DNA from 2 places in the Mesorhizobium koreense genome. Region 2 is predicted to be linked to the other one. Evidence: riboswitches for the same ligand, from Rfam matches in the RefSeq annotation. Region 2 holds a riboswitch; the other holds the start of a gene.

Evidence for each region. A riboswitch is a leader RNA that binds a small molecule or an ion and turns the genes downstream of it on or off. The one in region 2 is predicted to bind thiamine pyrophosphate.
Region 1: linked by a shared signal. The riboswitch ahead of thiM (hydroxyethylthiazole kinase) and the one ahead of thiB (thiamine ABC transporter substrate binding subunit) in region 2 are both predicted to bind thiamine pyrophosphate.

Annotation. Positions count from the first base shown of each region.
Region 1 is NZ_CP134228.1:412,449-417,688, reverse strand. Features, by position in the region: gene hisH (imidazole glycerol phosphate synthase subunit HisH) at 1-632, shown strand, start outside; gene RBH77_RS01925 (DUF1330 domain-containing protein) at 629-916, shown strand; gene hisA (1-(5-phosphoribosyl)-5-[(5-phosphoribosylamino)methylideneamino]imidazole-4-carboxamide isomerase) at 957-1,688, shown strand; TPP riboswitch at 1,758-1,854, shown strand; gene thiM (hydroxyethylthiazole kinase) at 1,899-2,726, shown strand; gene thiE (thiamine phosphate synthase) at 2,723-3,397, shown strand; gene thiD (bifunctional hydroxymethylpyrimidine kinase/phosphomethylpyrimidine kinase) at 3,394-4,197, shown strand; gene RBH77_RS01900 (ABC transporter permease) at 4,361-5,128, shown strand; gene RBH77_RS01895 (ABC transporter substrate-binding protein) at 5,125-5,240, shown strand, end outside.
Region 2 is NZ_CP134228.1:1,493,724-1,498,963, forward strand. Features, by position in the region: gene RBH77_RS07160 (ABC-F family ATP-binding cassette domain-containing protein) at 1-1,067, opposite strand, end outside; gene RBH77_RS07165 (thiamine diphosphokinase) at 1,106-1,741, opposite strand; TPP riboswitch at 1,835-1,951, shown strand; gene thiB (thiamine ABC transporter substrate binding subunit) at 1,985-2,989, shown strand; gene thiP (thiamine/thiamine pyrophosphate ABC transporter permease) at 2,965-4,599, shown strand; gene thiQ (thiamine ABC transporter ATP-binding protein) at 4,596-5,240, shown strand, end outside.

The sequences.
Region 1 (5,240 bases), 1.1 Mb from region 2:
ATTACGGCTCGGGCAACCTGCGCTCGGCTACGAAAGCCTTCGAGCGGGCAAGCCGCGAGGCCGGCATCGGCGCCGAAATTGAACTGACGGCTGATGCCGGGCGCGTTCGAACGGCCGATCGTATCGTGCTGCCCGGCGTCGGCGCCTATGCCGACTGCCGAGCCGGTCTCGACGCAGTGCCGGGCATGGTCGAGGCACTCGAGGAGGTGGTGACGGCGAAGGGCCGGCCCTTCCTCGGCATCTGCGTCGGCATGCAGCTGATGTCCGAGCGCGGGCTGGAAAAGACGGTGACGAGCGGTCTTGGCTGGATCGCGGGCGACGTCAAGGTGATCAAGCCTGCCGACCCGGCGCTGAAAGTGCCTCAGATCGGCTGGAACACGCTTCGGCTCAGGCGCGAACACCAGCTTTTCGCCGGGATTCCGACCGGCGAGAAAGGGTTGCACGCCTATTTCGTGCATTCCTATCACCTCGATGCGAGGGAAGAGGGCGATGTGCTGGCGCTCGCCGACTATGGCGGGCCGGTCACCGCGGCTGTGGCGCGCGACAACTTCGCCGGTACGCAGTTCCATCCCGAGAAGAGCCAGGCGCTCGGCTTGGCCCTGATCGCCAATTTTTTAAGGTGGAGACCATGAAGAAGGGCTACTGGATCGCGATGGTGTCGATCACCGATCCCGAAAGGTTCAGGAATTATGTAGGAGCCTATGACGAGGCGTTTCGGAAGTTCGGCGGCAAATTCCTGGCCTCGAGCGGCGACGCCCGGTATCCGGAGGGATTTCCGGCCGAGCGTACGGTGATCGTCGAATTCGGCTCCTATGCCGACGCCGTTGCCTGCTACCATTCGCCGGAATACAAGGCCGCGCTCGAACTGCGCCGCGCCACCGCGACCTCGCACCTGGCCATCGTCGAAGGCCTCTGATCCTGGCCCGCAGCCGACCGTTCCGGAGCCGACCCGACCCGTGATCCTTTTCCCCGCCATCGACCTCAAGGACGGAAAATGCGTGCGCCTGAAGCTCGGCGACATGGCGACCGCGACCGTCTACAATGCCGACCCCGCCGCACAGGCCCGCGCCTTCGAGGAGCAGGGCTTCAGGTGGCTGCACGTGGTCGACCTGAACGGCGCCTTCGCCGGCAAGTCGGTCAACGGCGCGGCGGTCGGGGCGATCCTGGAGGCGACGGCAAACCCGGTGCAGCTCGGCGGCGGCATCCGCACTATTGCTCAAATCGAAGATTGGCTCAGTCGCGGGCTGGCGCGCGTCATTCTCGGCACGGTCGCCGTGCGCGATCCCGAACTGGTGCGAGAGGCCTGCCGCAGATTCCCCGGAAAGATCGCGGTCGGCATCGATGCGAAGGGCGGCAATGTGGCGGTCGAGGGCTGGGCGGAAGCGTCGGAACTCGGCGTCATCGAACTGGCGAAAAAATTCGAGGGAGCTGGCGTGGCGGCAATCGTCTATACCGACATCGACCGGGACGGCGTTCTCTCCGGCATCAACTGGGATGCCACCATCGGACTGGCCGATGCGGTCTCGATCCCGGTCATCGCGTCGGGCGGGCTTGCCTCGCTCGAAGACATAAGGCGCATGACCATGCCGGACGCGAAGAAACTCGAAGGCGCGATCTCCGGCCGCGCGCTCTATGACGGCCGCATCGACCCGAAAGAGGCGCTGGCGATCCTGGGCGGCCGCGCCTGAGATGCAGCCTGCGGCGCTTCGCCGTCTCATTTGGCCATGACATTGCCGCCTTGCCGTGCCATAAGGGCGACCGAGAGACAGGGGCGTCCGTCGCGAGACGGGCTGAGATGCACCCTTCGAACCTGAACCAGATCATGCTGGCGGAGGAAGTCGCTCGGGGCATAGCCTGAAGGACACTGCCCCGTGACCGCCCCGCCGAAAGGGGCGAAGATGACAAGCGGAAATTCTACACGAGATTTTTCTCTGGGCAGCCTGCTCGATGAGATGCGGCAGGCATCCCCGCTCGTGCAGTGCATCACCAACTACGTCGCCATGAACATCGCGGCCAACGTGCTTCTGGCGGCAGGCGCGTCGCCGGCAATGGTGCACGCCGAACGGGAAGCCGGCGAGTTCGCCCAGATCGCCGGCGCGCTCACTGTCAATATCGGCACGCTGTCGCCGGATTGGGTGGCCGGTATGCGCCGCGCGGCGGACGGAGCGAACCAGGCCGGCAAGCCATGGGTGCTCGACCCGGTGGCGCATTTCGCCACCGCCTACCGGCGCGACACGGTCGCCGGCCTGCTGGCGCTGCGGCCGGCCATCATCCGCGGCAACGCTTCGGAGATCATCGCGCTTGCCGGCGGGACGAGCGCGGGGCAGGGCGTCGACAGCGGCGATACGGTCGCGAGCGCGGAAGCTTCGGCGCTGGCGCTGTCGCGCAAGACCGACGCCACGGTCGCGGTGACCGGGGCGATCGATTTCGTCACCGACGGGAAGCGCGCCGTCCGCATCGAGGGCGGCTCCGCGCTGATGCCGCGCGTCACCGCGCTCGGCTGCTCGCTGACCTGCCTTGTCGGCGCCTTCACCGCGATCCGGCCGGCCGATCCCTTCGTGGCGTCCGTCGCGGCGCTGTCGGTCTTCGCCGTCGCCGGCGAGCGCGCCGGCCGCGTCGCGGAGGGGCCGGGCTCCTTCGGTTGGAAGTTCCTCGATGCGCTGGCAGCACTCGATCCCGCAACCCTCGACCGCGAGGCGCGGCTTTTGGAGGCGGTGCCGGCATGAAAAAGCCGTTCGACCTCTCGCTCTATCTGGTGCTCGACCCCGATCTCTGCGGGCCGATGGGCATGGTCGAGACCACGCGCGCGGCGGTCGCCGGCGGCGTCACCATGGTGCAATTGCGCGACAAGCATGCCTCTACCGCCGAGATGATCGAGATGGGCAGGGTGCTGAAAGTGGTGCTCGCCGGCACCAGCGTGCCGCTTATCGTAAACGACGATGTCGAGGCGGCGATCGCGCTTCAGACGGAGGGACTGCATGTCGGGCAGGAGGATTGCGACGCGCGCTCCGCCCGCGCCCGCATCGGTCCGGATATGATCCTCGGCGTCTCGGTCGAGACGGAAGCGCTCGCCGCCGCGATTGACCCGGCGATCGTCGACTATGCCGGGGTCGGCCCTGTCTTCGCCACCCCCACCAAGCCGGATCACAAGCGGCCGGTCGGCCTCGACGGGCTCGCGCGGCTGGTTGCCGCTTCGCCGGTGCCGACCGTCGCCATCAGCGGGCTGAAGGCCGAGCATGCCGCCCCGGTGCTGGCAGCCGGAGCGGATGGCCTCGCCGTCGTCTCGGCCATCTGCGGCAAGCCCGATCCGCGCCGCGCGGCGGAGGAGATTGTGGAAGCAATTTCTGCCGCGAGGCGGCAGATGCGGCCCGGCGAGAAGGCGGAGGCAGAGCGATGATCCGCAATGTCCTTTCCATCGCCGGTTCCGACCCGTCCGGCGGCGCTGGCATCCAGGCGGATCTCAAGACGTTCGCCGCGCGCGGCGTCTACGGCATGGCCGCCATCACGGCGCTGACGGCGCAGAATACGCAAGGCGTTTCCGGCGTCGAGGCGGTGTCCCCCGGTTTCGTCGAGGACCAGATCGAAGCAATCTTCGAGGATATCCGCGTCGATGCGGTGAAGATTGGTATGATCGCCAATGCTGGCATCGCCCGCGCCGTGGCCGGCGTGCTTTCGGCTCATCCGACCGTGCCGATCGTGCTCGACCCGGTGATGGTGGCGAAGGGCGGCTCGGCGCTGCTCGCGCCCGACGCGGTTGAGGCGCTGACGACGCGGCTGTTGCCGCTTGCGACGATGCTGACGCCCAACCTGCCGGAAGCTGCCGCGCTGCTCGGCGAGCCGGTGGCGGCCGACCGCGCCGGCATGTCGGCACAGGCGACGCGGCTCCGCGCGTTCGGGCCGGCGTCGGTGCTGATCAAGGGCGGCCATCTGGAAGGCGAGGGCAGCCCCGACGTGCTGGCGACGATGGACGGTCTGGAGTGGTTCGAGGCGGAACGTATCGCGACCCCAAACACGCACGGCACCGGCTGCACGCTTTCGAGCGCGATCGCCGCTGAACTGGCGAAAGGGGCGAACGCGCGCGAAGCGGTACGGGCGGCAAAAGCCTATATAGCCGGCGCCATCGCGGCCGCTGACCAGCTCTCGGTCGGGTCCGGCCACGGGCCGGTGCATCATTTCCATGCGCTCTGGCAAGCCTGATAGATTGGGGATTACCCCCACTCCGTCCCGCTTCGCGGGCCACCTCTCCCCCTCAAAAGGGGAGAGGAAGGGTGCCCGTCGCTTCAGCCGGCGCTTCCTCTCCCCCGTCGAGCGGGGGAGAGGTGGCCGCGAAGCGGACGGAGTGGGGGTCGATGCCGGAGCATTGACCGGCGTTCACAGCGGAACCGGGTTTCTCGTTGCGCTCGCAGTACCCCTGATCGCCTGGCAGCTTGCCATCTTCGTCTTCCGCCCCGCGCCCTACATCCTTCCTTCGCCGGTTGAGGTGCTTGCCGCATTCGCGCGTCAGCCCGGCTTCTTCGGCTGGAACGGGCTCGTCACGGTGAGCGAGATCGCGCTCGGCTTCCTCTGCGGCGCCTCGTTCGGGGCGCTGGTGGCGCTGGCGATGGCGGCGCTGCCGCGCTTCGAGCGGCTCGCATGGCCGCTGCTTCTTGTCGTCCAGTCCTTTCCAGTCTTCGTCGTCGCACCGCTTCTGGTGGTTTGGTTTGGCTTCGGCATGGCCTCGAAGGTGATCATGGCCTCGATCATCATCTTCTTTCCCATCGCTTCCACCTTCGCGGATGGGCTCCGCCGCACCGATCCGGATATCCTCGACGCGGTAGCGCTGACATCCGCCACGCGCTGGCAGACGCTGCGTTACATCCGCCTGCCGCTTGCCATGCCGGCGCTGGCTTCGGGCCTACGCATCGCCGCACCGCTTGCGCCGCTCGGCGCCGTGGTGGGCGAATGGGTCGGCGCCTCGGCCGGGCTCGGCTTCGTCATGGTGCAGGCCAATGCCCGCATGCAGACCGACAGGGTCTTCGCCGCCATGGCGCTGCTCGCCGCGCTCAGCCTCATCCTCCGCTGGGCTGTCGATCGGCTCGCTCCGCTGCTCACGCCTTGGGAAGCGCAAGACAAGGACACTCCATCATGAAACCGAAATCCCTGCTTGCCGCCGCCGCTCTTGCTGCGGCGCTGTTCGCCACGCCCGCGCTCGCTGCGGATAAACTGACGGTCCTGCTCGACTGGTTCGTCAACCCCGATCA
Region 2 (5,240 bases):
GCCTCGCGCTTCTGGTCGAGTGTGGCGATCTCCAGATTGACGCCGAGCCGCACCGTGCCGGTGTCGGGCGCAAGTTCGCCGGTCAGAAGCTTCAGGAGCGTCGTCTTGCCGGCGCCGTTCGCCCCGACGAGGCCGATGCGGTCGCCGCGGTTGATGCGGGTGGAGAAGCTGCGGACGATCGGCCGCTCGCCGTAGGATTTGGCGATATCCTTCGCCTCGATAACCAACTTGCCGGATTCGGCGGCGTCGCTGGCCGCCATGTTGGCGAGGCCCTCGGCGCGGCGGTGCGTGCGAAAATCCTGCCGCATGGCCTGCAATTCGCCGAGCCGGCGCATGTTGCGCTTGCGCCTCGCGGTCACGCCGTAACGCAGCCAGTGTTCCTCGCGCACGATCTGGCGGCCAAGTTTGTGCTGCTCGCGCTCCTCCTCCTCGAGCACCTGGTCGCGCCATTCCTCGAAATGCGCGAACCCCTTGTCGAGGCGAAGCGTGCGGCCACGGTCGAGCCACACCGTGGCGCGGCTGACGCGTTCCAGAAAACGGCGGTCGTGCGAGATGAGCACGATGGCCGAAGGCGAGCGGGCAAGCTCTTCCTCCAGCCACTCGATGGTGGAGAGATCGAGATGGTTGGTCGGTTCGTCGAGGAGCAGGATGTCGGGCCGGGGCGCCAGCACGCGCGCCAGCGAGGCACGCCGGGCTTCGCCACCCGAAAGGCTCGACGGATGTTCCTCGCCGGTTAGCCCCAGATGATCGAGCAGGTAGGTGACGCGGTGCGGATCGTCGGCGGGGCCGAGACCGGCCTCGACATAGGCGCGTACCGTGTCGAAGCCTTCCATGTCCGGCGTCTGCGGCAGGTAGCGTATGGTCGCCGACGGCTGGCGGAAGACCTCCCCGTCCTGGGGCTCGATGAAGCCGGCGGCGATCTTCAGCAGTGTCGATTTGCCGGAGCCGTTGCGGCCGACGAGCGCGATGCGTTCGCCGGGCATCGCCGAGAGCGAGGCGCCGTCGAGCAGCGGCGTACCGCCGAAGGTCAGCCTTATGCCGTCGAGATGAAGGAGCGGAGGGGCCATGAACTCTTGGGGAGCGAGAGGGCGGTGCGGTCAGGCCGTCATGTGGCTGCCAGAGTGGCGACAAGCAAGGCCCGCCCCTCCCGAAGCCGGACGACAAGCCCGTCCTTGACGACATTGGAGATCGTCAGGGACGAGCCGAACGGTACGACGACATCGTCGAGCGGCCATTTCGCGCCTTCGACCGTCAGCCCGCGAAGCTCGGAGAAGCCGAGGATGCTGAACATCGTCCCTGGGGGATAGTCGTAGCCCGCCCGGGCGTGAGGCAGTACGCTTCCTTCCTGCGCTCCGCTGGTCAAAAGCACGGATACGCCGCGTTCGGCAAGCTGGACGCCGAGCGCCATATGCAGGAAGGCATGATCGGCACGCGGGCCCCCGAAGGCACCGGCCAGCACCAGCGAGGTGGCACCGCGCGAAAGCGCCTCGCCGACGGCGATCTCGCCATCCGTGTGATCCTTATCGGGGGAGTAGACCATGCGCTCGATGCCGTCATAGGCATCCAGCCAATCGGGTTCGGTCGAATCGAAATCGCCCACCCACAATTCCGGAACGATCTTCAGCGGATCGGCATGGAGCAACCCCGAATCCGCCGCGACGACATGGGTGTCCGCGATCTGTCCAAGGAGACGGGGCGTGACGGTCAAATCGCCACCGAGAAGGATGGTGAAACGGCTCATGGCCGCGCCATATCACGCCCTTTGGCGCACAGGAAGCGCCTGGACCCGTATGGCGCCGGCTTGCAACGCATCATCCGCCGCTCTATGTCTCCTGTCGCTCTAACGGGGTGCCGGGACGTGTCATGCGGACCGGCTGAGAGGCCGGCGATCGGCCAACCCGTCGAACCTGATCCGGCTCGTACCGGCGGAGGGATTAGACGCTTCGGTTCCGGCGCCTCCCTCCCCGCATAAAAGGAGAGACCGATGCGCGGAACGATCTCCCTCCTCCTGGCAGCGCTGTTCGCGCCGTTTTCCGCTGGCGCGGCTGTGGCCGAAGGTTCGCTTACGATCTACACCTATGAGAGCTTCACCGCCGACTGGGGGCCGGGTCCGATCGTCCAGAAGGCATTCGAGGCGGAGTGCTCGTGCAACGTCCGCTTTGTTTCCGTCACCGACGGCGTTGCGCTGCTCAACCGGCTAAAGTTAGAAGGCCAATCGACCAAGGCCGATATCGTGCTCGGCCTGGACACCAACCTGACGACCGATGCCAAGGCGACTGGTCTTTTCACGCCGCACGGCGATCTCACGAACGAGGTCGATGTTCCCGGTGGGTGGAGCGACGATATTTTCGTGCCCTATGATTACGGCTATTTCGCCGTGGTCTATGACAGCGAGAAGCTGAAGGATCCGCCGAAGAGCATGGCCGAATTGGTGGACGGCGATCCAAGTGAAAAGATCGCGATCGAGGACCCGCGCACCTCCACCCCCGGACTTGGTCTCGTACTCTGGATCAGGAAAATCTACGGCGACAAGGCCACCGATGCCTGGGCGAAGCTGAAAGGCCGTGTGCTCACAGTCACGCCGGGATGGAGCGAGGCCTACGGACTTCTGACCAAGGGCGAGGCGCCGATGGTGCTTTCCTACACGACCTCGCCCGCCTATCACATGATCGAGGAGAAGACCGACCGGTATAAAGCGGCTTCCTTCGCGGAGGGGCATTACATGCAGATCGAGGTCGCGGGCATGACGAAGAAAGGCGCGGAAAATCCGCTCGCCGGAAAATTCCTCGATTTCATGACCGGCTCGAAATTCCAGGATGCGATTCCGGAGACGAACTGGATGTATCCGGCTGGTCGGACCGACAAGCCGCTCGATCCGGCCTTCGGCCAGCTGGTCAAACCGGCGAAATCCCTGATCTATTCAAGCGACGAAGTTGCCAAGAACCGCAAGGCCTGGGTCGACGAATGGCTCTCGGTGATGAGCAGATAGGCGTGGCTCCACTGGACGGTCGAGTAGCCGCCGGCGCAGTGGCGCTGGCGGCGGTGGCGCTTGTCGCCGGCGGTGCGCTTGCCGGGCTCGTCTTTCAGGCGGGCAGCGATTGGAGCGGCGCGTTCGCGGCTTTCGACCTCTATCTTTTGCGCGTGGCGCGGTTCACGCTTTTCCAGGCTGTGCTCTCGACTGTGCTCTCGGTGGCGCCGGCGGTGGTCGTGGCCCGGGCCTTTTCCAGACATCCGAAGTTTCCGGGCCGTGCGCTGATGCTCAGGCTGTTCGCCGTGCCGCTGGCATTGCCGGCGATCGTCGCGGCGCTCGGCGTGCTGGCCCTTTATGGCAGGGCGGGTATCTTCTCCGGCGCGCTTGCGAAGCTCGCCGGCGGCGACTGGTCGGGCGTCTACGGGCTCTCCGGCATCCTGATCGCACACGTCTTCTTCAACCTGCCGCTGGCGACAAGGCTTTTTTTGCAGGCGCTCGACACAGTACCGGACGATCAATGGCGGCTTGCCGCGCAACTCGGCATGGGCGCGCGCCCGGCCTTCCGTTTCCTCGAATGGCCGGCGATGCGGGCGAGCCTGCCGGGCATCGCCGGGCTCGTCTTCATGCTCTGCGTAACCTCCTTCACCATTGTCCTGATGCTCGGCGGCGGGCCGCGCGCGACGACGCTGGAGGTCGCGATCTATCAGGCGCTGCGCTTCGATTTTGATCCGGCGCGGGCGGTGGCGCTGACGGTGATGCAGATCGTCTTGGCGCTGGTGATCTTCATCGCCATCACGCGCCTTGGCGGAAATTATACGGCGATGGCGAACCTGTCGGTGACGAGGCGCCGCTACGCAATGGACGGGAAAGGGGAGAAGTCTTTCGACCTGCTCGTTATCGCCGTCGCCACCCTTTTCGTGGCGGGTCCGATGGCGGCTGTCGTGATCGCCGGCCTTGGCGCAGATCTCGGCAGGCTTGCGGCGGATGAGGCGGTGCGGTGTGCCTGTTTCACCAGTCTCGCTCTCGCGGCACCGGCGGCGTTCCTTTCCGCCGGCCTGTCGCTGGCGCTGGTCGCCTGCCGCCGCGCGCTCGAATACGGGCGGAGGCAGCGGCGCGCGTCATGGCTGGAATGGGCGTCCGGCAGCGGTGCGAGTCTTATCCTTGTGCTGCCGCCGACCGTCATCGGCGCCGGATGGTTCATCATCCTGCTTCGTCTCGGCGACGTCTATGCCGCCGCGCCGGCGATGGTGATCGCGGTGAATGCGCTTATGGCGATCCCGTTCGCCGTGCGCGTCGTGCAGCCCGCCTATGACGCGGCGAGCGCGCGTAACGAAAGGCTCTGCGGCGCGCTCGGCATTGCCGGCTGGAACCGTTTGCGCCTGATCGACGGGCCGGTACTCAGCCGCCCACTCGGTACCGCGTTCGCCTTCGCCATGGCGCTGTCGCTCGGCGATCTCGGCGTCATCGCGCTCTTCGGCAGCGACCGTGTCCAGACGCTGCCCTACCTCCTGATGCAGCGCATGGGCAGCTACCGCACGGAGGATGCGGCGGGCATAGCGCTTCTGCTCGGCGCTCTTTGCCTCGGGCTGATGATGATTTCCGATCGTCTTGGAAGGAATGCGGCATGACCGGGCGCGGCGGCCTCGAAATCGCTCTGGACAAAATCGCGTTCCGCTACGCGGAGATGGAGATGGGCTTCGACCTTTCCTTTCCGGCCGCGTCGGTCACGGCGATCATGGGGCCGAGCGGGGCGGGAAAATCGACGCTGCTCGATCTCGTCGCCGGCTTCGAGATGCCCGCCGGCGGCCGTATCCTGATCGGCGACGAAGATGTGACGAGGTTGCCGCCGTCCGCCCGTCCTGTCTCCATGGTCTTCCAGGAAAACAATCTGTTCTCGCATCTCGACGTCGCGGCGAATGTCGGCCTCGGGCGATCTCCGTCGTTGAAGCTTTCCGATGAGGATCGCACGGCGGTGGCGGATGCGCTCGTCCGCACCGGGCTCTCCGGCAAGGAAAGGCGGCTGCCGTCCGAACTTTCCGGAGGCGAGCGCCAGCGTGTGGCGCTGGCGCGCGTTCTCGTGCGGGACCGTCCCGTGCTCCTACTCGACGAGCCTTTCGCTTCTCTCGATGCTTCGCTTCGCCGGGAAATGACCGGGCTGGTGGGTGAACTCCATTCCCGTACCCATATGACGATCCTGATGGTCACTCATGACGCGGAGGATGCGAGGCGGATCGGGGATCGGGTTCTGCGGATCGAGGACGGCCATGTC